Linked DNA regions of Caldimonas brevitalea. The protein of the gene in region 2 binds, or shares a complex with, the protein of the main gene of each other region. Links are inferred from orthologs where the notes say so. Each region holds a gene or a part of one and is shown on either strand. Other genes may lie near its edges.

Evidence for each region.
Region 1: the proteins of tsaB (region 2) and tsaD are in contact, whole or in part, in a solved structure (PDB 4WQ4), measured with the Escherichia coli proteins. The link is inferred for Caldimonas brevitalea from one-to-one orthologs.

Annotation. Positions count from the first base shown.
Region 1 is NZ_CP011371.1:1,959,108-1,970,096, reverse strand. Bases 5,133-7,964 are described here. They hold tsaD (tRNA (adenosine(37)-N6)-threonylcarbamoyltransferase complex transferase subunit TsaD), read right to left. Parts: upstream 7,149-7,964; coding sequence 6,117-7,148; downstream 5,133-6,116. Other genes in these bases: AAW51_RS08630 (ANTAR domain-containing response regulator), read left to right, coding at 7,751-7,964; AAW51_RS08635 (hypothetical protein), read left to right, coding at 7,348-7,638; AAW51_RS08645 (Hsp20/alpha crystallin family protein), read left to right, coding at 5,535-5,978; AAW51_RS08650 (branched-chain amino acid ABC transporter substrate-binding protein), read right to left, coding at 5,133-5,413. In the rest of the region: tpiA (triose-phosphate isomerase), read right to left, coding at 1-188; AAW51_RS08665 (NAD(P)H-quinone oxidoreductase), read right to left, coding at 247-1,233; pnp (polyribonucleotide nucleotidyltransferase), read right to left, coding at 1,307-3,442; rpsO (30S ribosomal protein S15), read right to left, coding at 3,640-3,909; more of AAW51_RS08650, read right to left, coding at 4,133-5,132; more of AAW51_RS08630, read left to right, coding at 7,965-8,383; AAW51_RS08625 (CmpA/NrtA family ABC transporter substrate-binding protein), read left to right, coding at 8,693-9,940; ntrB (nitrate ABC transporter permease), read left to right, coding at 9,969-10,886; AAW51_RS08615 (ABC transporter ATP-binding protein), read left to right, coding at 10,901-10,989.
Region 2 is NZ_CP011371.1:1,035,774-1,046,787, reverse strand. Bases 5,139-7,995 are described here. They hold tsaB (tRNA (adenosine(37)-N6)-threonylcarbamoyltransferase complex dimerization subunit type 1 TsaB), read left to right. Parts: upstream 5,139-6,131; coding sequence 6,132-6,860; downstream 6,861-7,995. Other genes in these bases: AAW51_RS04590 (uracil-DNA glycosylase), read left to right, coding at 7,330-7,995; rimI (ribosomal protein S18-alanine N-acetyltransferase), read left to right, coding at 6,902-7,333; dacB (D-alanyl-D-alanine carboxypeptidase/D-alanyl-D-alanine endopeptidase), read right to left, coding at 5,139-6,038. Outside these bases: AAW51_RS04635 (tetratricopeptide repeat protein), read right to left, coding at 1-490; purE (5-(carboxyamino)imidazole ribonucleotide mutase), read left to right, coding at 637-1,086; AAW51_RS04625 (5-(carboxyamino)imidazole ribonucleotide synthase), read left to right, coding at 1,083-2,249; AAW51_RS04620 (L-threonylcarbamoyladenylate synthase), read left to right, coding at 2,276-3,256; AAW51_RS04615 (SGNH/GDSL hydrolase family protein), read left to right, coding at 3,318-4,280; AAW51_RS04610 (SemiSWEET transporter), read right to left, coding at 4,306-4,602; more of dacB, read right to left, coding at 4,599-5,138; more of AAW51_RS04590, read left to right, coding at 7,996-8,253; AAW51_RS04585 (DUF1853 family protein), read left to right, coding at 8,269-9,231; AAW51_RS04580 (magnesium transporter CorA family protein), read right to left, coding at 9,320-10,444; hemB (porphobilinogen synthase), read right to left, coding at 10,451-11,014. UniProt on the Escherichia coli protein: Required for the formation of a threonylcarbamoyl group on adenosine at position 37 (t(6)A37) in tRNAs that read codons beginning with adenine.

The DNA.
Region 1 (10,989 bases), 920 kb from region 2 along the record:
TCCTGCGCGCCCAGCCCGATATGGCTGCCTTGCAGTGCGAGCACGCAAGAGGCCAGATAAGGAAACGGCACGCACACCGCCGCCTCGCAGACGAAAGGCTCGGCAGCGCGCACGCCCCCCAGCAGTTCAGCATTGCTGGCCAGCGTGCCGTGCATCTTCCAGTTGCCTACGACCAGTTTGCGGCGCATCGATTCGCTCCCTTCCCGCTCAAAAAGCCCAATATTCTACGTAGTCGCCTTGCGGCGCTCACCAGGTCAGCACGATCTTTCCGATGTGCTGGTTCGATTCCATCAGTGCATGGGCCTGCGCCGCATCGGCCGCGGCGAAGGTCTTGAACACCACTGGCGTGATCCTGCGTTGCGCCAACAACGGCCACACCCGCTCGCGCAACTCGCGCGCCACCGCCGCCTTGAACGACACCGGCCGCGGCCGCAGTGTCGAGCCGGTCACGGTCAGGCGCCGGCGCATCAGCGTGACGATGTCGAGTTCAGCCTTGGTGCCGCCTTGCACCGCGATGATGACCAGCCGACCGTCGTCGGCCAGGCAGTCGATCTCGCGCGGCAGGTAGTCGCCGGCGACCATGTCGAGGATCACGTCCGCCCCACGGCCGCCACTCAATCGCTTGACCTCGGCGGCGAAGTCGTGGGTGCGGTAGTTGATCGCGTGGTCGGCGCCCAGCTTCACGCAGGCGGCGCACTTGTCGTCGCTGCCCGCCGTCGCATACACCGTCGCCCCCATGGCCTTGCCCAGCTGGATCGCCGTGACGCCGATGCCGCTCGTGCCGCCCTGCACCAGCAGCGTCTCGCCAGCCGCGAGGCGCGCCCGTTGGAACACATTGGACCAGACGGTGAAGAAGGTCTCGGGCAACCCGGCGGCCTCGACGTCGCTCCAGCCGTCGGGCACCGGCAGGCACAAGGCCGCCGCGGCGACGCACAGCTCGGCATACCCGCCGCCCTGCACCAACGCACAAACCCGGTCGCCGAGCTTCAGGCCCGCTTTAGCCATCGCAGCTGCGTCGCCAGCGACGATCTCACCGGCCACTTCCAGGCCGGGCAGGTCGGAGGCGCCGGCGGGCACCGGATAGTGACCCTTGCGTTGCAGCACGTCGGGCCGGTTGACACCGGCCGCCCGCACCCGGATCAACACCTCGCCGGAGCCGGCGACAGGATCGGGCCTCTGACAGGGGCGCAACACGTCCGGCGCGCCGTAGCTGGTGATCTCGATGGCTTGCATGGGAGAGCGTACGCAGTAGCGGAATGGACGAACCCGGCACACCGCGAGCGCAGCGTGCCGGGCGGGAACAGCGTTACTGCTGCTGCTGTTGCTGCTGTTGGTCGGGCGCGTAGCCGCGGTCCAGCAGCGCCTTGATCGACAGCTTCACACGGCCCTTCTCGTCGGTCTCGAGCACCTTCACGCGCACGGTCTGGCCGACTTCGAGGTAGTCGGTGACCTTGTTGACGCGCTCGTTGGCGATCTGGCTGATGTGCACCAGGCCGTCCTTGCCGGGCAGCAGGTTGACCAGCGCGCCGATGCCCTCGAGGATCTTGGTGACCGGGCCTTCGTAGATCTTGCCCACCTCGACTTCGGCGGTGATCTCTTCGATCTTCTTCTTCGCCAGGTCGGCCATCGCGGTGTCGGTCGATGCGATGGTGATGGTGCCGTCTTCGGCGATGTCGATCTGCGTGCCGGTCTCTTCGGTCAGCGCGCGAATGGTGGCGCCGCCCTTGCCGATCACGTCGCGGATCTTCTCCGGGTTGATCTTCATCGTGTACAGGCGGGGCGCGAACTGCGACACCTCGGTCTTGGCGCCGCCGACGGCGTCGACCATCTTGCCGAGGATGTGCAGGCGGCCTTCCTTGGCCTGCGCCAGCGCGACCTGCATGATTTCCTTGGTGATGCCCTGGATCTTGATGTCCATCTGCAGCGCAGTGATGCCACTCGACGTGCCGGCCACCTTGAAGTCCATGTCGCCCAGGTGATCCTCATCGCCGAGGATGTCGGTCAGCACCGCGAAGCGGTTGCCTTCCTTGATCAGGCCCATCGCGACACCGGCCACGTGCGCCTTCAACGGCACGCCGGCGTCCATCAGCGCCAGACAGCCGCCGCACACGGAGGCCATCGACGACGAACCGTTCGACTCGGTGATCTCGGACACGACGCGGATCGCATAGGCGAACTCGTCCTTGGCCGGCAGCACCGGGATCAGGGCCCGCTTGGCCAGGCGGCCGTGGCCGATCTCGCGCCGCTTGGGGCTGCCCACGCGGCCGGTCTCGCCGGTCGCGAACGGGGGCATGTTGTAGTGCATCATGAAGCGGTCGGAGTACTCGCCGCTCAGCGCATCGATGATCTGGGCGTCGCGCTCGGTGCCGAGGGTCGCGACCACCACGGCCTGGGTTTCACCCCGGGTGAACAGCGCTGAGCCGTGGGTGCGCGGCAGCACACCGGTGCGGATCTCGATCGGGCGCACGGTGCGGGTGTCACGGCCGTCGATGCGGGGCTCGCCGGCCAGGATCTGGCTGCGCACGATGCGCGCTTCGATGTCGAACAGCAGGCCGTCGAGCTTGGTTTCGTCGAACTCGCCGCCGTCTTGCGTCAGCGCCTGTTTGACCGCGGCATAAGCTTCGCGGGTGGCTTGCGTGCGGGCTTGCTTGGAGCGGATCTGGTAGGCGGCGCGCAGCTTCTCTTCGGCCAGCTGCGTCACCTTGGCGATGAAGGACTCGTCCTTGGCGGGCGGCTGCCAGTCCCATTCGGGCTTGCCGGCTTCGCGCACCAGTTCGTGGATCGCATTGATCGCGATCTTGCCCTGCTCGTGGCCGAACACCACGGCGCCCAGCATCACGTCTTCAGACAGCTGGTCGGCTTCCGACTCCACCATCAGCACGGCCGCTTCGGTGCCAGCCACCACCAGGTCGAGGCGCGATTGGGTCTGCTGGGTCTTGCCCGGGTTCAGCACGTATTCGCCGTTGATGTAGCCCACACGCGCAGCGCTGATCGGACCGTTGAACGGGATGCCGGAGATCGACAGCGCGGCACTGGTCGCGATCATCGCGGCGATGTCGGCGTCCACCTCGGGGTTCAGCGACATCACGTGGATGACCACCTGAACTTCATTGAAGAAACCCTCGGGGAACAGCGGGCGAATCGGGCGGTCGATCAGGCGCGAGGTCAGGGTTTCGAGTTCGCTCGGGCGGCCTTCACGCTTGAAGAAGCTGCCCGGGATCTTGCCGGCGGCATAGGTCTTCTCGATGTAGTCGACCGTCAGCGGGAAGAAGTCCTGGCCGGGCTTGGCGGTCTTGGCCGCCACCACGGTCGCCAGAACCACGGTGTCCTCGATGTCGACCAGCACGGCGCCGGTGGCTTGACGGGCGATTTCGCCGGTTTCCAGGCGGACTGTGCGGCCGCCCCATTGGAAGGTCTTGGTGACTTTATTGAACATGCTCATGGCTGTCTCCAGTGATGCACACGCATTGTGGCTGCGTGCTTGGCCCGGAGCGAGACCGCGAAGCGCGATGCCATTCCAGCGGGGCTGACTCTGCAACCCCCTTGGAATGACACAGCAACGCTTCTCCTAGGCTCGACTCCAAAAACAAAGAGCCTGTCCTGGCGATCCCAGACAGGCTCTCTTTCACGTTTCGACGCTTACTTGCGCAGGCCCAGCTTCTGGATCAGCGCGGTGTAGCGATCGGCGTCCCGGTCCTTCAGATAGGCCAACAGGCGCTTGCGGCGGTTCACCATCTTCAGCAGACCACGGCGGCCGTGGTGGTCCTTGGCATGCTGCTTGAAGTGGGGGGTGAGTTCGTTGATGCGGGCGGTCAGCAGGGCCACCTGCACTTCGGGTGAGCCGGTGTCGGCGGCGCCGCGTGCGTTGGCCTTGATGATGTCGGCCTTGCTCATATCTGCAACGGACATTTCAGATTCCTTGAATGGAAACCGCAGCCCGCCTCGATACTTGGAGCCCACGGTTTCGTTTTCCACTTGCGGTCGCGGGTGAAACCAACCCACGCCGTGCTTTTTCACAGCCAGCCACCCCGAATCCGGGGCGACTTGCGGCCCCAAAGACGGGCCCGCCGCTGCGAAGCCGAGAATTATACGGCAAGTGCAAAAAGCGCGGCCGCCGGCCCGTCGGGCGCTCTCAGGGCCGCGCCATTTTGCAGCTCGACGGCAGCGCAGTCGCTTCGGCCGGCAGATAGCGGACCGTCTTGAAACCGTAGCCCGAACCTTCATTGTCGAAGCGCACACCCCCACCGCCGGCGCGCTGCATCTGGCTCACGTAGAGCGGCTGGATGAACTGATGGTCTTCGGCGCGCACCTGACCGCCATGAAAGCCCCCCAGGTGCCGACCGTCGTAGCGCAGCCCTTCCATCGCCCGCGCCACCTGCGTGGCTTCGGTGCTGCCGGCCTTCTCGATCGACTGCGCGAGCACTTCGACCAGTGCCTGCATGCGGGCGTGCAGATAGTCGTCGGCAGGCTGTGGAAAGCGCTGGCGGAAGGCGGCGTAGAAGGCGTCGGACGCGGCGGTGCCGACATTGGGGTGCCACTCGGCCACCGCCAGCACCTTGCCGACGCCGGCTTCGCCAATGGCCGCCGGCGCCCCGAGCGCATTACCGTAGAAGGTGTAGAACTTGGCTTCCAGCCCGGCTTCGCGAGCGGCGCGGATCAACAAGGTGAGGTCGTTGCCCCAGTTGCCGGTGATCACCGCCTGCGTGCCTGCCGCTTTCATCTTGGCGGCGTAAGGCAGGAAATCCTTGACGCGCCCCATCGCGTGCAATTCTTCGCCGACCACCTCGATGTCGGGCCGGCGCTGTGCCAGCAGCTCGCGGCTCTTGCGTACCACGTGCTGGCCGAAGCTGTAGTCCTGGCCGATCAGGTAGACCTTCTTCACCGAGTTGTCGGCCGCCAGCACATCCATCAACGCCGCCAAACGCATGTCGGCGTGTGCGTCGAAGCGGAAATGCCAAAAACTGCACTTCTCGTTGGTGAGCACCGGGTCGACGGCCGAATAGTTGAGAAACAAGGCGCGGCGCTGCGGTTCACGTTGGTTGTGCTTGTTGAGCCCGTCGATCAGCGCCGCTGCGGTGGCTGAGCTGTTGCCCTGCAGCACGAAGCCCACACCTTGATCCACCGCGGCGCGGAACATCGACAAGGCCTCTTCGGTGGTGCCCTTGCTGTCGAAGCGCAGCAGTTGCAGCGGCCGGGCGCCACCGGGCAACTTCACGCCCCCACGCGCATTGACCCGCTCCACCGCCCACACCAGGTTGCGGTGGACCGCCTCACCGGCATTGCCAAAGCTGCCCGACAGGCCCTCGATCAGGGCCAGCTTGATGGGCTCGGGTGCGGCATGGGCGCCCGAGGCCGCAAGGCCGAGCAGCACGGAAGCGAGACGGAAGAGCAGCGGCGAACGTTGAGGGCGCATCTTGAAAAATGAAAATGCCGCTCCCAACTCGAGCGACATGGAGCTGCGATGGTCGCAGCGAAACCACCAGCGCTGAAACGGGCGACACGCGCGTTCAGCCAGATGATTTTATGAGGTGCTTATGTTTGTGATGCCCGTCTCCCGTTCCGCCGTGCTGCGTCCCGAACTCGCCCGTGCGTTCGACCGTTTCATGGCTGACACCCGCGCTGCGGTCACTGCCACGTCGTCTGCTGCCCAGGTGCCGGCGCTCGACGTCGTCGAGACCGATGCCGCCTATCTGGTCACGGTCGATCTGCCCGGTGTGGCAAAGGAAAACGTCAAGCTCACCGTGGAAGGCAAGCGCGTGCAGCTCGAGGCCGAGGAAAAGGTCGAAGGCCAGCAGGGTGAGGCCCAGCGGCTCGTCTACCGTGAGCGCGCCCCGCGCAAATACGCGCGCAGCTTCACGCTGCCGGTGGCGGTGGCGGTGGAGCAGTCGGCCGCTCGCGCGTCGCTCGACAAGGGGGTGCTGACCCTCACGCTGCCCAAGGTCGCCGCACATCAACCGGTGCAAATCGCGGTGAACTGAAGCAGAGCCCGTCACGTCGCGACGCGCCTTGTGCGTGGCGCTGCGTCACGGCCTGCTGAAGGGGCGCCCCGTGCGGGCGCCCTTTTTCGTGGCCGTCTCTCGCAGTGGCTCGCAGGGGGTCGTGCCGCGGCGGCGGCCTCAAACCGCCGCCAGATCCCAACGCGGCTTGACGTCGAACGCATAGTCGCGCCGAGCCTCGGCACGACCCGCTTGCAGCCGCATGGCGGCGGCCAGCGCAATCATCGCGCCGTTGTCAGTGCACAGAGACAGTTCCGGGTAGTGCACGCGCACGCCACGCCGTGCGCACGCGGTGTTCAATTGCTCGCGCAGAGCGCGGTTGGCTCCCACGCCGCCGGCCACCACCAGACGCTTGAGACCGGTCGACTGGAGCGCCTTGAGCGACTTCTTCAACAACACCTCGACGATCGCGGCCTGCGTCGCGGCGGCGAGATTGGCACGGTCTTGCTCGCACACCTCGGTGCCCAGCTTGCGCGCCTGCGTCCACACCGCCGTTTTCAAGCCGGCAAACGAGAAGTCGAGCGTGCCGCTGTGCAGCAGCGGCCTGGGCAGGTCGAAGGCGGTTGCATCGCCGAACTCGGCCATGCGCGCCAGTTGCGGCCCTCCCGGGTAGCCGAGGCCCAGCAACTTGGCCGATTTGTCGAACGCCTCACCGGCCGCGTCGTCGATGGTTTCCCCCAGCAGTTCGTAGCGCCCCACCCCGTCCACCCGCATCAACTGCGTGTGCCCGCCGGACACCAGCAGCGCCACGAAAGGAAACTCGGGTGGATCGGCCGACAGGAAGGGCGACAGCAGATGGCCTTCCAGGTGGTGCACCCCCAACACCGGCCGGCCGAGTGCGGCGGCCAGCGCGCAGGCCGCCCCGGCGCCGACCAGCAGCGCCCCCGCAAGACCCGGCCCGCGGGTATAGGCCACCACATCGACCTGCGCCAGCGCCCGGCCGCTGTCGGCGAGCACTTGGCGCGCGAGCGGCAGCACCCGGCGGATGTGATCGCGTGACGCGAGTTCGGGCACGACACCGCCGTAAGCCTGGTGCATCTCGATCTGGCTGTGGAGCGCGTGGGCCAGCAGGCGCGGCACGCCGGGCCCGTCGGCGTCGACCAGGGCGACGCCGGTTTCGTCGCAGGACGATTCGATACCGAGGACCAACATGGGACAAAGTGTAGCCGGGCCGGCGTCCAGGGCCGTCCCCGGACCCCGCGGCCGACGCCGGCGGAGTGTGGAACACGACACACTTCGTCACCCCTGGGGCGCACAACCTGTGACGAATGTCATAGGCCGCCGATCGTCGTGCGGTTAGGCTCGCCCCCGGCATCGCTTCACGGTGCTCCACTCCGAAAGTGCTTGGCCCATGAAGGAATACAAACTGTCCGGCTGGCCCGAGTTGCCGGTCGCGTACCAGCGCACAGCCTACCAACGCATGTTGCACCAGATGTCGCAAGGCTTCGTGCCGCTCGCGCAGCTCGTGCGTGCCAGCGGCCTGAGCCGCGACGTCGTCCGCGTGTTTCTCGCCCAACTGGGTCAGCGCGGGGTGCTGATGGAGCGCGAGCGCGCCGGCACACCGCTTGCGCTGCAGATGGCCGCCCGCCCGTTCGCCTGGCTGCGCCGCACGGTGACCGGGACTCGAACGCCGCGCACCTGAGGGCCTTGCCACACGGCCACCCCAGGGTGGCCACCCCCTCCCGCCCACGCAAACCGCGCCCCCCCGCCCGGCGCAACGCACACTTGGCGTGGATGTTGCTCACCCGGCCGGCATGGCCCCCTCCCCCACCCTGCGCATCGTGATCGTCGCCCCGGAAACGCTGGCGCCCGATCCGTCGGACGCGCTGGCCTGGTGGCAGGCGGAGCGCTCGCGCAGCCTGCGCATCGGACTGCTGGAGAACGGCTACAACATCGTCGCGGTGCTGCCGCCCGACCTTTATCTCCCCGAGCGGCTGGCACAGATCCAGCCCGACATGGTGATCATCGACACCGAAAGCGAGGCTCGCGACACCCTGGAGCATGTGGTGTTCGCGAGCCGCGATGCGCGTCGGCCCATCGTCTTGTTCACCGATGACACCAACACTTCCCATGTGAAGGATGCGATTGCCGCCGGTGTGACTGCCTACGTCGTCGCCGGGCTGGCGCCCGAACGCATCAAACCCGTGCTCGACGTCGCGATGGCGCGCTTCCAGCACGAAGAAGCCTTGCGACGCGAGTTGGCCGATGCCAAGACGCAGTTGCACGAGCGCAAGACCATCGAACGCGCCAAGGGCATCTTGATGCGCCGCCAGGGCTGCGACGAGCGCGAGGCCTACGAGCGTCTGCGCAAGACGGCGATGGACAAAGGGTTGCGGCTGGCCGAGGTGGCGCAACGCCTGCTCGACGTCGCCGACATCCTCGGCTGAAGACCGTCACACCGCGGTGCACGCACACCGCACCCGGCGCACGGGCTTTGTGCGGACCAGGTGCCCGGCGCACCGACCCGGGGCTTCTGCAGCCCGCCGCGACTGTGCAGGCCGTTCTCAACACCTGGCATACCCCTTGCATTGAGAGGGTCCGGAGATCAACGGCGATCTCCAGACGATGCGGGGCCTCAAGGTCGAGTCTTCCGCATCAGGACGAAGGCGTCCCCACCGTTCCGTCATCGACGGACGTGTGAGGACGCCTTTTTTTGTTTGGTGCCCGAGATGAACATGAGGTCGAGACGCATGAAGATGAATGAGTCGCAACAGCGGCGCCTGGGTCGGCGCACGGTGCTGAAAGCCGGCGCGGCCGTGGCCGCCACCGGGATGGTGCCGGGGCTGCAAAGCGCAGTCTGGGCACAGGGGTCCGACAAGCCCGAGAAGGAAGAAGTGCGCATCGGCTTCATTCCGTTGACCGATTGCGCCTCGGTGGTGATGGCGTCCGTGCTCGGCTTCGACAAGAAGTACGGCATCAAGATCGTCCCCACCAAGGAAGCCTCGTGGGCCGGCGTGCGCGACAAGCTGGTCAACGGTGAACTGGACATGGCCCATGTGCTGTACGGCTTGGTGTACGGCGTGCACCTGGGCGTCAGCGGCCCCAAGAAGGACATGGCCGTGCTGATGAATCTGAATCACAACGGCCAGGCCATCACCTTGTCGAAGAAGCTGTCGGACAAGGGCGCCGTCGACGGCGGCTCGCTCGCCAAGCTGATGAACACCGACAAGCGCGAATACACCTTCGCGCAGACCTTCCCGACCGGCACGCACGCGATGTGGCTGTACTACTGGTTGGCGACCTACGGTGTCAACCCGTTCCAGCAGGCCAAGGTGATCACCGTGCCGCCCCCCCAAATGGTGGCCAACATGCGGGTCGGCAACATGGACGGCTTCTGCGTCGGTGAGCCGTGGGGCCACCGGGCCATCATGGACGGCATCGGCATCACCGCGGTCACGACGCAGGACATCTGGAAAGACCATCCGGAGAAGACGCTGGGCACGACGGCCGAGTTCGCCAAGAAGTACCCCAACACCTGCCGCGCCGTGATCGCCGCCATCCTCGAGGCCGGCAAATGGATCGACGCCGGCCTGCAGAACAAGTTGAAGATGGCCGAGACGGTGGCCGACAAGGCTTACGTCAACACCAGCGTCGACGCGATCAACCAGCGCATCCTGGGCCGCTACCAGAACGGCCTGGGCAAGACCTGGGACGACCCCAACCACATGAAGTTCTTCAACGACGGCTCGGTCAACTTCCCCTACCTCAGCGACGGCATGTGGTTCCTGACGCAACACAAGCGCTGGGGACTGATCAAAAGCCACCCCGACTACCTTGGCGTGGCCCGGCAGGTCAACCAGATCGAGCTGTACCGACAGGCCGCGACGCTCGCCAAGGTCTCGGTGCCGAAAGACGCCATGCGCAGCGTCAAGATGATCGACGGCACGGTCTGGGACGGCAAGGACCCGGCCAAGTATGCCGACGGCTTCAAGGTCAAGGCCTGAGTCCGGCCACGCACAGGAGAACACCATCATGGTCAGTGCAGTCTTCCATCCTTCCGTGGCGACGCGGGCAGACGAAACGCCCGCGGCCCGGGCGCCGGCAGGCCCGGTGGCGGCGCCCGTCGTCACCGCCCCCGCCACCCCCGTACCGATCCCACCGTCTCGACACCGCAGCGTGGAGTGGGCGGCCCTGTGGTGGCGGGTGCTACCGCCGCTGGCCGGCCTGGCCTTGCTGGTCGGCATCTGGGCGCTCGCCACCAATGGCCAAGGCGCCTTCCCGACGCCCGCCGCCACCTTCGCCGAAGCCGTGAAGGTGTTCGGTGACCCGTTCTACCGCAACGGGCCGAACGATCAGGGTATCGGCTGGAACATCCTGTACTCGCTGCAGCGCGTCGGCCTGGGCTTCGGCCTCGCGGCCCTGGTCGGCATCCCGCTCGGCTTTCTGATCGGCCGCTTCACCGTGCTCAACCGCATGGTGTCGCCGCTGGTCAGCCTGCTGCGGCCGGTGTCGCCCCTCGCGTGGCTGCCCATCGGCCTGCTGGTGTTCAAGTCGGCCAACCCGGCCGCCATCTGGACCATCTTCATCTGTTCGATCTGGCCGATGGTGGTCAACACCGCGGTCGGCGTGCAACGGGTGCCGCAGGACTACCTGAACGTCGCGAAGGTGCTGAGCCTGAGCGAATGGAAGGTCGCCACCCGCATCCTGCTGCCGGCCGTGCTGCCCTACATGCTGACCGGTGTGCGCCTGTCGGTCGGCACTGCCTGGCTGGTGATCGTCGCCGCCGAGATGCTGACCGGCGGGGTGGGCATCGGCTTCTGGGTGTGGGACGAATGGAACAACCTGAACGTGCAGCACATCCTGATCGCGATCTTCACGATCGGCGCGGTCGGGCTGCTGCTCGAACAGGCACTGATCCTGGTCGCCCGCCGTTTTTGTTTTGAAGAGTGAAGGAGAAGCTGCCCATGAACCGCTACATCGACGTCCAAGGCGCGGAGATGGTGTTCACGTCTGCCAAGGGACGCTTCCATGCCCTGCACGACATCCACCTGCA
Region 2 (11,014 bases):
GCAGCAGCTTCACGTAGTCGAGCCGGGCCGCGTCGTTGGCCGGGTCGATCGCGATGGCCTCCTGCAAACGCTCGAGGGCCCGCTCGCTGTCGCCGTCTTCAGCCAACAGTTCCGCTTCATCGCTCGCCAGGTCGTCGGCCGCCCCTTCCACTTCCGGCGGCACATGCTTGTCGAGAAACTGCTGGATCTGCGACTGCGGCAAGGCGCCGACAAAACCGTCGACCGGCTGGCCTTCGCGGAACATCACGCAAAACGGAATGCTGCGCACGCCGAACATGGCCGACAACTGCCCGGCGATTTCGGGCTGGTCGTCCGAATTGAGCTTGGCCAGCACGAAGCGGCCGGCGTATTCGGTTTCGAGCTTTTCGAGCATCGGACCGAGGGTGCGGCAGGGCCCGCACCATGGCGCCCAGATGTCGAGCAGCACCGGCCGCGTCATCGAGGCCTGCAAGACCTCGGTTTCAAAGTTCTGGAGTGTGATGTCGATCATGGACGAAATCCTTGGGTCCTCAAATGAGGTCGCGTCGGCCCGACTCAAGCCCCGCCTAAAATCGGGCTTTTCCGCACCGGAGCGCTCAGTTGACTCAGTCGCCCCTCGTCGGCGTGGTCATGGGGTCCAACAGTGATTGGGACGTCATGCAAAACGCTGCACAGATTCTCGCCGACTTCGGCGTGCCGTATGAGGCTCAGGTTGTCTCCGCGCACCGCATGCCCGATGACATGTTCCGCTATGCCGAAACCGCCGGCACGCGCGGCCTGAAGGCCATCATCGCCGGCGCCGGCGGGGCCGCCCACCTGCCCGGCATGTTGGCCGCCAAAACGCCGGTGCCGGTGCTCGGCGTGCCGGTGCCCAGCAAACACCTGCAGGGTGTCGACTCGCTGCACTCGATCGTGCAGATGCCCAAGGGCATCCCGGTGGCCACCTTCGCGATCGGTGTCGCCGGCGCCGCCAATGCCGCGCTGTTCGCGGTCGCGATGCTGGCCAACGAAGACGCTGCCTTGCGCCAACGGCTCGAGGCCTTCCGCCAACGGCAGACCGAGGCGGCACGCGCGATGACACTGTCGCCGCTGCCGGGGCAGCCATGAAACCGTCCGGCCCCATCCTCCCCGGCGGCACGCTGGGCGTGCTCGGCGGCGGCCAGCTGGGGCGCATGTTCGCGCATGCGGCACAGCAGCTCGGCTATCGCACCGTCGTGCTCGACCCCGACAGCGACAGCCCCGCCGGCAGCATCGCGCACCAGCAGGTGCAGACCGACTACCTCGACGCCCAGGGCCTGGCGACGCTGGCCGCCAGCTGCGATGCGGTCACGACCGAATTCGAGAACGTGCCGGCGCCCGCGCTGGCGCGGCTGGCCGAACAGCTGCCGGTCGCGCCCGCAGCCGAGGCGGTCGCGGTGTGCCAGGACCGTGCGCGCGAGAAGCAACACTTTCGCGATTGCGGCGTGCCTTGCGCACCGTTCGCGGTGATCGAGACCGACGCGCAGCTGCAGGCGGTCGACCCCGGCCTGCTGCCCGGCATCCTGAAGACCGCCCGCCTCGGCTACGACGGCAAGGGCCAGGTGCGGGTGGCGAGCCCGGCCGCCCTGCAAGCAGCTTGGGACGAACTCGGCCGCGTGCCCTGCGTGCTCGAACAACGCCTCGACCTGGCGTTCGAGGTCAGCGTGATCGTCGCCCGCAACGTGCAGGGCGAGCTGGTGCACTTTCCACTGCAGCAGAACCTGCACCGCGACGGCATCCTCGCCGTCACGACGGTGCCGGCCCCCGATCTGACCGCCGAACTGCAGGCACGCGCGATCGGCGCCGCCGAGACGATCGCCGCCACCCTCGGCTATGTCGGCGTGCTGTGCGTCGAGTTTTTCGTGCTCCGCGACGGCTCGCTGGTCGCCAACGAAATGGCGCCGCGTCCGCACAACTCGGGCCATTACACGCTCGACGCCTGCGACGTCTCGCAGTTCGAGCTGCAGGTGCGCGCGATGGCGGGCCTGCCCCTGGTGGCGCCCCGCTTGCATTCGCCGGCGATCATGCTGAACCTGCTGGGCGACTTGTGGTTCCGCGACGGCCAGGCCGAGACCGAGCCGCCGTGGGAGGCCGTCCTCGCGCTGCCGGGCACACATTTGCACCTCTACGGCAAGCGCTCGGCACGTCCGGGCCGCAAGATGGGCCACCTCAACATCACTGGCGCCTCGGCCTCGCAAGTGCGCGAAGTCGCACAACGCTGCGCCGAGCTGCTCGGCCTGCCCGGCCTCTGACCCTTCCCACCCTCAAGCGGACTCACGTGGCACGCATCCTCGACGGTCAAGACCCCAAACAACTCCAGGAGGCGGTGCAGGCGCTGTGCGCCGGCCGGCTGGTCGCCTTCCCCACCGAAACCGTCTACGGCCTCGGTGCCAATGCCGGCGACGACGCGGCCGTGCGGCGTATCTTCGAGGCCAAAGGGCGGCCGGCGAACCATCCCTTGATCGTGCACGTGCCCAACGCCGAGGCCTGTCTGACGCTCGCGAGCGCCGTGCCGCCGGCGGCCCAGAAGCTGATGCAATCGTTCTGGCCGGGGCCGCTCACCGTCATCGTGCCGCGGCGCGGCGAGGCGGCTGCTGCGGCGGCGGGCGGCCAGGACACCATCGGGCTGCGCTGCCCGGCCCATCCGGTCGCCCGGGCCCTGCTCGAAGCCTGCGCCCAGCAAGGTGTGCTGGGCCTCGCGGGGCCGAGCGCCAACGTCTTCGGCCGGGTCAGTCCGACCACCGCCCAGCACGTCGCCGAAGAGTTCGGCGACGACGTGCTGGTGCTCGACGGCGGCCCGTGCGAGGTGGGCATCGAATCGACCATCGTCGACTGTTCGCGCGGACACGCGGTGCTGTTGCGGCCCGGCATGATCACCCGCGCCGAGATTGAGGCGGCCCTCGGCGAGCCCCTGCTCGACCGCGACGACGCCGCGCCGCGCGCCTCGGGTACGCTCGAGGCCCACTACGCGCCGCGGGCCAAGGTGCGGTTGATGAGCGCTGACATCCTGCAGACCGCGCTCCAGGTGCTGGGCGAGAGCCCACCGCGGCTGGCGCTATATTCCCGAACCGTGCGCGCACCGCGAGGCATGCTGCATCGACGTATGCCCGACGACGCGGCCCAGGCGGCGCAGCAGCTGTTTGCCGCGCTGCGCGAGTTCGACGCCGAAGGCGCGGAACTGGTGTGGGTCGAGAGTCCGCCGCCGGCCCCCGAATGGGACGGCGTGCGCGACCGCCTGGTGCGCGCGGCAGCGTCCTGAGCGCGGGCCCGGTCCGTACCGCACCGCGCCGCGCCGCTCTCATTTCTTCAACGGAGTCTTCATGTCCCTGCGCTCTTCCAGCTGGCCGTCCCGTCTCAAGCTCGCCGCGATCACCTGTGTCGCGGCCGTCCTGACCGCCTGCGGCGGCGACGTCTACCAACCCTTCGAGCCGCAGCGCATTCTCTCGATCGGGGACGAATACAGCTACATCGACGCGACCACCGGCGCCAAGTACACGATCAACGCGCTCAGGACCGACGCCGCCGGCGCCTCGGTGCCGAACTGCGACGGCTACTGGCTGTGGACGCAGTACGTCGCTTTCGAATACGGCTTCCGCTTCGCAGAATGCCCGGAGGCCGGAGCAGCCCCCGACACGCGCGCCCGCGCGCTGGCCAAAGAGGGCAGCAAGGTGGCCGACGTGGCGACCCAGCTCGACGCCGCCGGCGGGGTGCAGGCCAACGACATGATCCTGGTGCAGGTGGGCGCCAACGACGTCTGGGAGCTGTACAACCAGTACGGCACCACCGCCGCGACGCTCGATGCTGTGAAGGCCCAGGCCAACAGCCGCGGCAAGGCGCTGGCCGCCCAGCTGCTCGCCTGGACCGAGAAGGGTGCGCGCATCATCGTGATGGACGTGACCGACCAGAGCGACACGCCCGAGGCGCGCAGCGCGACGGGCGCCGACGTCTTCAATGGGCTGGAGCAGCTGAGCACGGCCTTCAACGAAGGTCTGCGCGCCGGCCTGAGCGGCGACCAGCGCAAGATCGCCTTGATCCTGGCCAACAACCGGGTCAAGGAGGCGGTGGACGACGAGCGCTACAACTTCGACAACCGCACCGACGCCGCCTGCGTCGACGGACTGGCGAGCCCCAAGCTCTGCAACACCGGGACGCTCAAGCCCGACGTCGACCCCAATGTCGACAACGCCAACTACATCTTCTCGTCGGGCCGTTACCTGACGCCCGTGATGCACCGTTTGCTCGGCGACCTCGCCCGCAGTCAGGCCGACCGCCAGCCCTTCTGACGCCGAGTCCCGGCGGCGCCACGGCTCAACGTGCCGTGGGCCTGCCCGGCCCCAGGGGCGACGCGCGGTAGCGGATCTTCATCACGAGGATGGCGCCCGCCAGCGAAAGTGTGATCACGTTGGCGATGATGAGCGGCCAGGCGCCCAGCAGCAGGCCGTAGGCCAGCCACAAGGCGATGCCGAGCGTGAAGGCGCTGTACATGCTCAGCGAAATGCCGCTGACGTCACGGGTGCGGAAGGTCAGCAGGGCCTGGGGCACGAACGAAGCCGTCGTGAGGACGGCGGCGGCATAGCCCAGGCCGTCGGCCAATGCGAGGTTCATGGAAGGTCCTTGGCGGTCCAGTCGATCAAGGCGTCGAGCGCGGGGCGCGCCGCCGTTGCATTCGGGTGGTTGATCAGCGCCACCAGCACATAACGTTGGCCGCTGTCGGCCAACACATAGCCGGCCAGACTGGCCACATCGCGCAGGGTGCCCGTCTTCAGATGGGCCCGGCCCACTGCCTGGGCGCCGGAGCGGCGCAAGGTGCCGTCCACGCCGGTGATGGGCAGCGAGCCGAGCAGTTCCGGCATCACCGGCGCGGCCCAGGCCGACTGCAGCAAACGCGCGAGAAACGCGGCGCTCAGGCGCTCGTCGCGCGACAGACCGGCACCGTTGTCCAGCACCAGCTCCGGCACGGCACCCCATTTGGCCTGCACCCACTGCGCCACCACCGCCCGCGCGTCGGCGTCGGTCCCCAGGCCGCGTCGCTCGAGCGCCAAGGTCAGGAACAGCTGCCGCGCCATGGTGTTGTGGCTGAACTTGTTGACGTCGCGGACCACCTCGGCCAATGGCGGCGACTCGCTCTCGAACAGCGGCGCCGTGTCACGCGGCGCCACGCCGTCGCGCACCAGCCCGCGCAAGCCGCCCCCGAGCCCACGCCACAAGGCTTCGACGGCACGCGCGTTGAAACTTTTCGGGTCGGCATAGGCGATCGACCAGCGTCGCTCGCCACAGGCCAAGGCGTAGGCGCCGCGAAACGTCAGGCGCTGCAAGCCACCCAGGTCGGCGCGCAGCGCAGGCTGCCAGTCGGCGCAGGGCGCGGTGTGGTCGAGCGGCACGCGCCGGTCGACCTCGACGCCGGCCAGCGGCGGGTCGGCCGAAATGCGGGCGATGCCACGTGCCGGCTCGGGCGTGAAGGTCAGCGTGAGCGCCTTGTAGTTGACCAGCAGCGCGTCCGGCAGCACGTTGTAGGGGCGCAGCGGCTCGCCGTCGAAACGGCCGGGGTCGCGCTCGGCCACATCGAAGGCGACACGGTCGAGCACGATGTCGCCGGCGATCTCGGTGATGCCCAGCTGCTGCACCCGCCGCAGCAGCAGCCACAGGCGTTCCATCACCAGCTGGGGATCGCCCTGCCCCTTCAGGTAGAGGTTGCCGTGCAGCACGCCGTCTCGCACGTCGCCTTCGACGTAGACCGGCGTGCGCCACGTGTAGGCAGGGCCGAGCAGGTCGAGCGCGGCATAGGTGGTGACGAGCTTCATCACCGAGGCCGGGCTCATCGTGGCGGCGGCACGGTGAGACAAGCGCGGCTGCGTCGCACCGACCTCGATCACCTGCACCGCCACCGCGTCGGCCGGCACCCCGGCCCGCTGCAGTGCGGCGGCGACCTCGGCCGGCAACGGGGCGGCAGGGGGCATCACATCGGCCCGTGCCGGCAGACACATCCACAAGGCGACGGCCAGCCAGCCGCCGCCCTTGAACCAAGAGCAAGACAAACGCATGCCGGCATTATCGAGTGGCCCTCTGCGGGGCCCGGGTCGGCACCCCCGCTAAACTGCCGGGGTGTATCCCTGACCCCGTTTGGCCTGCCTCCCGTGTCGTCCCCCGCCCCTGTCCTGCTCGCGCTCGAAACCGCCACCGAAACCATGTATCTCGGCGTCGCGGTCGGCACGCGGGTGCTGAGCCGCGTCGACCACGGCGGCGCGCAGGCGTCGGCCCGGCTGCTGCCCGCGCTGCTGGCGCTGCTTGAGGAAGCGGGCGTCGGCCTGCAACAGGTCGATGCGATCGCCTTCGGGCGCGGCCCGGGCGCCTTCACCGGGCTGCGCACGGCCTGCTCGGTCACGCAGGGCCTGGCCTTCGGCGCCGGCAAGCCGGTGCTGCCGATCGACACGCTGCTGGTGGTCGCCGAGGCCGCGCGGCAACACCACGGTTGCACCGACGTGTGGGCGACGCTCGACGCCCGCATGAATGAAATCTACGCGGCGCACTACCGCCACGACGGCAGCCGCTGGCACACGCAACGCCCGCCGGCCTTGTACAGCGCGCCGGCGCTGGCAGAACAGCTCGCCCGAGAGGGCACGCCCGCCGTGGCCGGCAATGCCGCCGAGGTGCACCGGGCCAGCCTCGCGACCGGGCCGTGGCAATTGCTGCCCGACGCCGTGCCCGACGCCGGCGCGCTGCTGGCACTGGCGCAGGCGGCATGGGCACGGGGCGAAGCGGTCGACGCCGCCGAGGCCCTGCCGCTGTACATCCGCGACAAGGTCGCGCAAACCACCGCAGAGCGTGAGGCGCAGAAATCGGCGCAGGGGGAGGTGGCTCAGTGAGCGTGTTGCCTGTCCCAGCGCCTTCGCCGCAATTCGTGCCGATGACCGTGGCCTCGTTGCGCGAGGTCCTGCCGGTCGAACAGGCCGCCTACGAGTTCCCCTGGACGCGCGGCAACTTCATCGACTCGCTGCATGCCGGCTACGACGCGCAGTTGCTGATGCGCGACGACGGGACCCTGATCGGCTACTTCGTCGCCATGGCGGGGGTCGATGAAATGCATCTGCTGAACCTGACCGTGACACCCTCTTTCCAGCGGCAAGGGCATGCGCTGCGCCTGCTCGACGCGCTGTGCGACCTGGCTCGCAGCGAACGCGGCGCGCACCAGCTGTGGCTGGAGGTGCGCGTGAGCAACCTGCGCGCAAGGGCGGTCTATGACCGTTACGGCTTTCGCAGCGTGGGCCTGCGCCGCGGCTACTACCCCGCCGCCGCCGGGCGCCGCGAAGACGCCATCGTGATGAGCTTGGGCCTATGAGTTGGGACGACCGCCAGCGAGCGATGCTCAAGGAGATGGGGATCGTGCCGTGGGAACCCCGGCGCGACGACGTTGCGCCGGAGGCAGCCGAGGCCGCAAGCTTTGCGTCCGAGGTGAGGCTCCACAAGGCGGCACCGCCGCCCGCCTCGCCACATGCCGAAGAAGACGTGGCAGCCGCGCCGCCCATGCCCGATCCGCAGCCGATCGACGTGCTGGCCGCACTCGAACCCCAACTCGACGCGCTCGCCGAACGGCAGGACCGGGGTTTGGGCGGGGGCGGGCCGAGGCGGCCAGGCCCCACCGCACCGCTCGTGCCGACGGCGCGCCGCCCGAGCGGTGTGGAGCAAATGGACTGGACCGCGCTGCGCGACGCCGTCGCAGGCTGCACGGCGTGCAAGCTGTGCAGCAGCCGGCGCAACACGGTGTTCGGCGTCGGCCACCCGCAGGCCGACTGGATGGTCGTCGGCGAAGCGCCGGGGGAGCAGGAAGACCTCAAGGGCGAGCCCTTCGTCGGCCAGGCCGGCAAGCTGCTCGACAACATGCTGCGGGCCGTGGGCCTGACGCGCCAGGAGGCCGGGCCCCAGCAGCAGGTGTTCATCGCCAACGTGCTGAAGTGCCGGCCGCCGCACAACCGCAACCCCGAGCCCGAAGAAGTGGCCCAGTGCGAGCCCTATCTGCAACGGCAGGTGGAACTGGTGCAGCCCAAGATCATCCTCGCGATGGGCCGTTTTGCGGTGCAGTCACTGCTGCAGACGAGCGAGCCGATCGGCAGGCTGCGGGGCCGCGTGCACCGTTATCACGGCGTGCCGGTCATCGTCACCTACCACCCGGCCTATCTGCTGCGCAACCTGCCCGACAAGGCCAAGGCATGGGAAGACCTGTGCCTGGCCAAGGACACTGCGACGGCTTCGACAGGCTGACAGCACCGCCTGCCCATGCCCGTCGTGACGCTGCCCGACATGGTGTGCCGTGAGGGCGACGCCGTGCTGGACGACTTGCGCTGGCTGCTGCTGTCGCCCCCGTTGCTGGCCGAAGGTCGCATCGATGCCCCGGTGCAGCGCTTCGAGCCGCACCAGCGGGCTGCCATCGAGGCCTGGCTGGCAGGCCTGCGCGCTCGCGAGGGCGGGCCGCGAGACGCGTTCGAGCTGCAGGCCGGGGCAACGCGCCAACCGCTCGGCCGCCATGCCGAACGGCTGCTCGAGTTCTATTTGCGGCATGGACCGGTCCATCGTCTGGTGGCCGCCAACCTGCCCTTGCGCCGCCCCGCTGGGGAACGATGCGGGCTGGACGACACCACCATCGGCGAGATCGACTTTCTGCTCGAGGACGACACCGGGCAAGCCTGGCACTGGGAGTTGGCGGTCAAGTTCTTCCTCTGCACCGCGACCGGCCCAACCGCAATGGCCGCCGATTTTGTCGGCCCCGACCGCGCCGAAACCCTGCCCGGCAAGCTGGCCAAGCTGTTCGAACGCCAGCTGAGACACACGCCGCCCCCGCCCTGGGACGACCGCGCCTGGCGGCCGCAGGCCTACACCCGCGGCTGGATGTTCTACCGCCACGACCGCCCGGTGCCGCTCTGTGACCTGCTCGCGCCCGACCACTTGCAGGGGCGCTGGATCGAATGGAGGCGATTGAACGACCTGCCCGACGGCCACTACCTGCCTTTGCCCCGGGCGCGCTGGATGGTGCCGGCGCGCGTGCCGGGCACGTCCACCCCGATCCGTCGTGAAGCACTGGCCGCAGAAGTGGCGCGTCGGTGGGCCGAGGCGCCACCTCGCGGCGCCCGCCGCTGGCCGAGTGCACAGCTGTACGCCCGGGTGGCGCGGCGCGAGCAGGCGTGGCAAGAGTGCGAGCGCTGGTTCGTGGTGCCCGACGGCTGGGACCGGCCCGAGGTTTGAGGCGCAGGCGGGGACGGGTCGCAGCCGCTTGCGGGTCCGACACGCACGCACGGCAGCGGCAAGTGCGTCCGCCCGAGGGGACCGCGGATCAGTGCGTCGAGCCCAGGTAGCGCTTGCGCCAGAAGAACGCGCCCAGTCCGAGGCCCACCGCCAGCATGATGCCGAAGGCGACCCACACGCCGGTGGTCGAGTGGATCAAGGGCAGCGCGTCGAAGTTCATGCCGAAGATGCCGGTGATCAGGTTGAGCGGCAGGAACACGGCGGTCAACACGGTCAAGGTGCGCATGATGGCGTTGGTGCGGTGGCTCTGCGCCGAAAAATGCATCTGCACCGCCGTTTCGGCCGACGACTCGAGCCGCCGCACGTGCTGCAACACCCGCTCGATGTGCTCGAGCACGTCGCGCGACCGCACCCGCAGCAACTCGCGCTCGCGTACGACCCGCTTGTCGGTCGTGGCCGGCCACTCTTCGAAGGTGTCGATCCACTCCTGCACCGCACTGCGCTGGTCTTCGCAGATGTCTTCCAGCGCGTGCAGCGTGTTGCGAGAGTCCAGCAGCACCTGCCAGCTGCGGAAGGTGCCGCGCGGGCTCAGCAGTTCATGTTGCAGGTAGCCGAGCTGCCGGGTCAGCAAGCGGCGCAGTTCGAGATAACCGTCGACGATGTGGTTGACCATGCGCAGCATCTGGTCGTCGGGCGACGTGGGCAGGCGCGAGGAGGCCCCGCGGCCCTCGCTGCGCGCCTCGGCGCGTCCTTCGCCGCTGCTCTGGCTCATCTGGGTCAAGCGGCCGATGAAAAACTCATGCACCTGGCAGTCCACCGGGTGCACCGAAATCAGCACGCGGTCGAAGATGGCGAAGCCGACCGGGCTGGTGTCGATCGACTGCAAGGCCTGCTGGGCCGAGCTGAGCGAGCCCTGCTGCTCGTCGAGGAACAGCGCGCTCGTGCCCGCCCCCGCGGCGAGGCGCCGAAACACCAGCAGGTCGTACCACGAGGTGTAGTCGAAGTGCGAAGGCAGCTGGTTGTTGAGCAGGTCGGAAATGTGCAGGTCGACCAGCGGCCCGCCAGTCCAGGCGATCAGCAGCGGCTGCAGCAGCGCGAGGTTGACTTCGAACTGTCGACGCGAGATGGCAATCCAGAGATAACCCTGCGCGGGCAGCGACTCGGGGAGCGCTTCGAGTTCGGTGAACTTCGAGTTGACATGGAAGACACGCATCGCGACTCAGGAACGCAGCGCCCGGGCGGCCTCGATCGCGAAATAGGTCAGCACGCCATCGGCGCCGGCGCGCTTGAAGGCGAGCAAAGACTCCATCATCACCGCGTCGTGGTCGAGCCAGCCGTTGGCCGCCGCCGCCTTCAACATCGCGTATTCGCCGCTCACCTGATAAGCAAAAGTGGGGACCCGGAACTCGTCTTTCACGCGCCGCACGATGTCCAGGTAGGGCATGCCGGGCTTGACCATGACCATGTCGGCCCCCTCGGCAATGTCCATCGCGACCTCGCGCAAGGCCTCGTCCGAGTTGCCCGGGTCCATCTGGTAGACCTTTTTGTTGCTCTTGCCGAGTTGGGCCTTGGAGCCCACCGCGTCGCGGAAAGGCCCATAGAAGGCGCTGGCGTACTTGGCGCTATAGGCCATGATGCGTGTGTGGATCGAGCCGCTCGCCTCCAGCGCTCCGCGAATGGCGCCGATACGGCCGTCCATCATGTCGCTCGGCGCCACGATGTCGACGCCCGCCGCGGCCTGGGTCAAGGCCTGACGCTTCAGCACCTCGACCGTCTCGTCGTT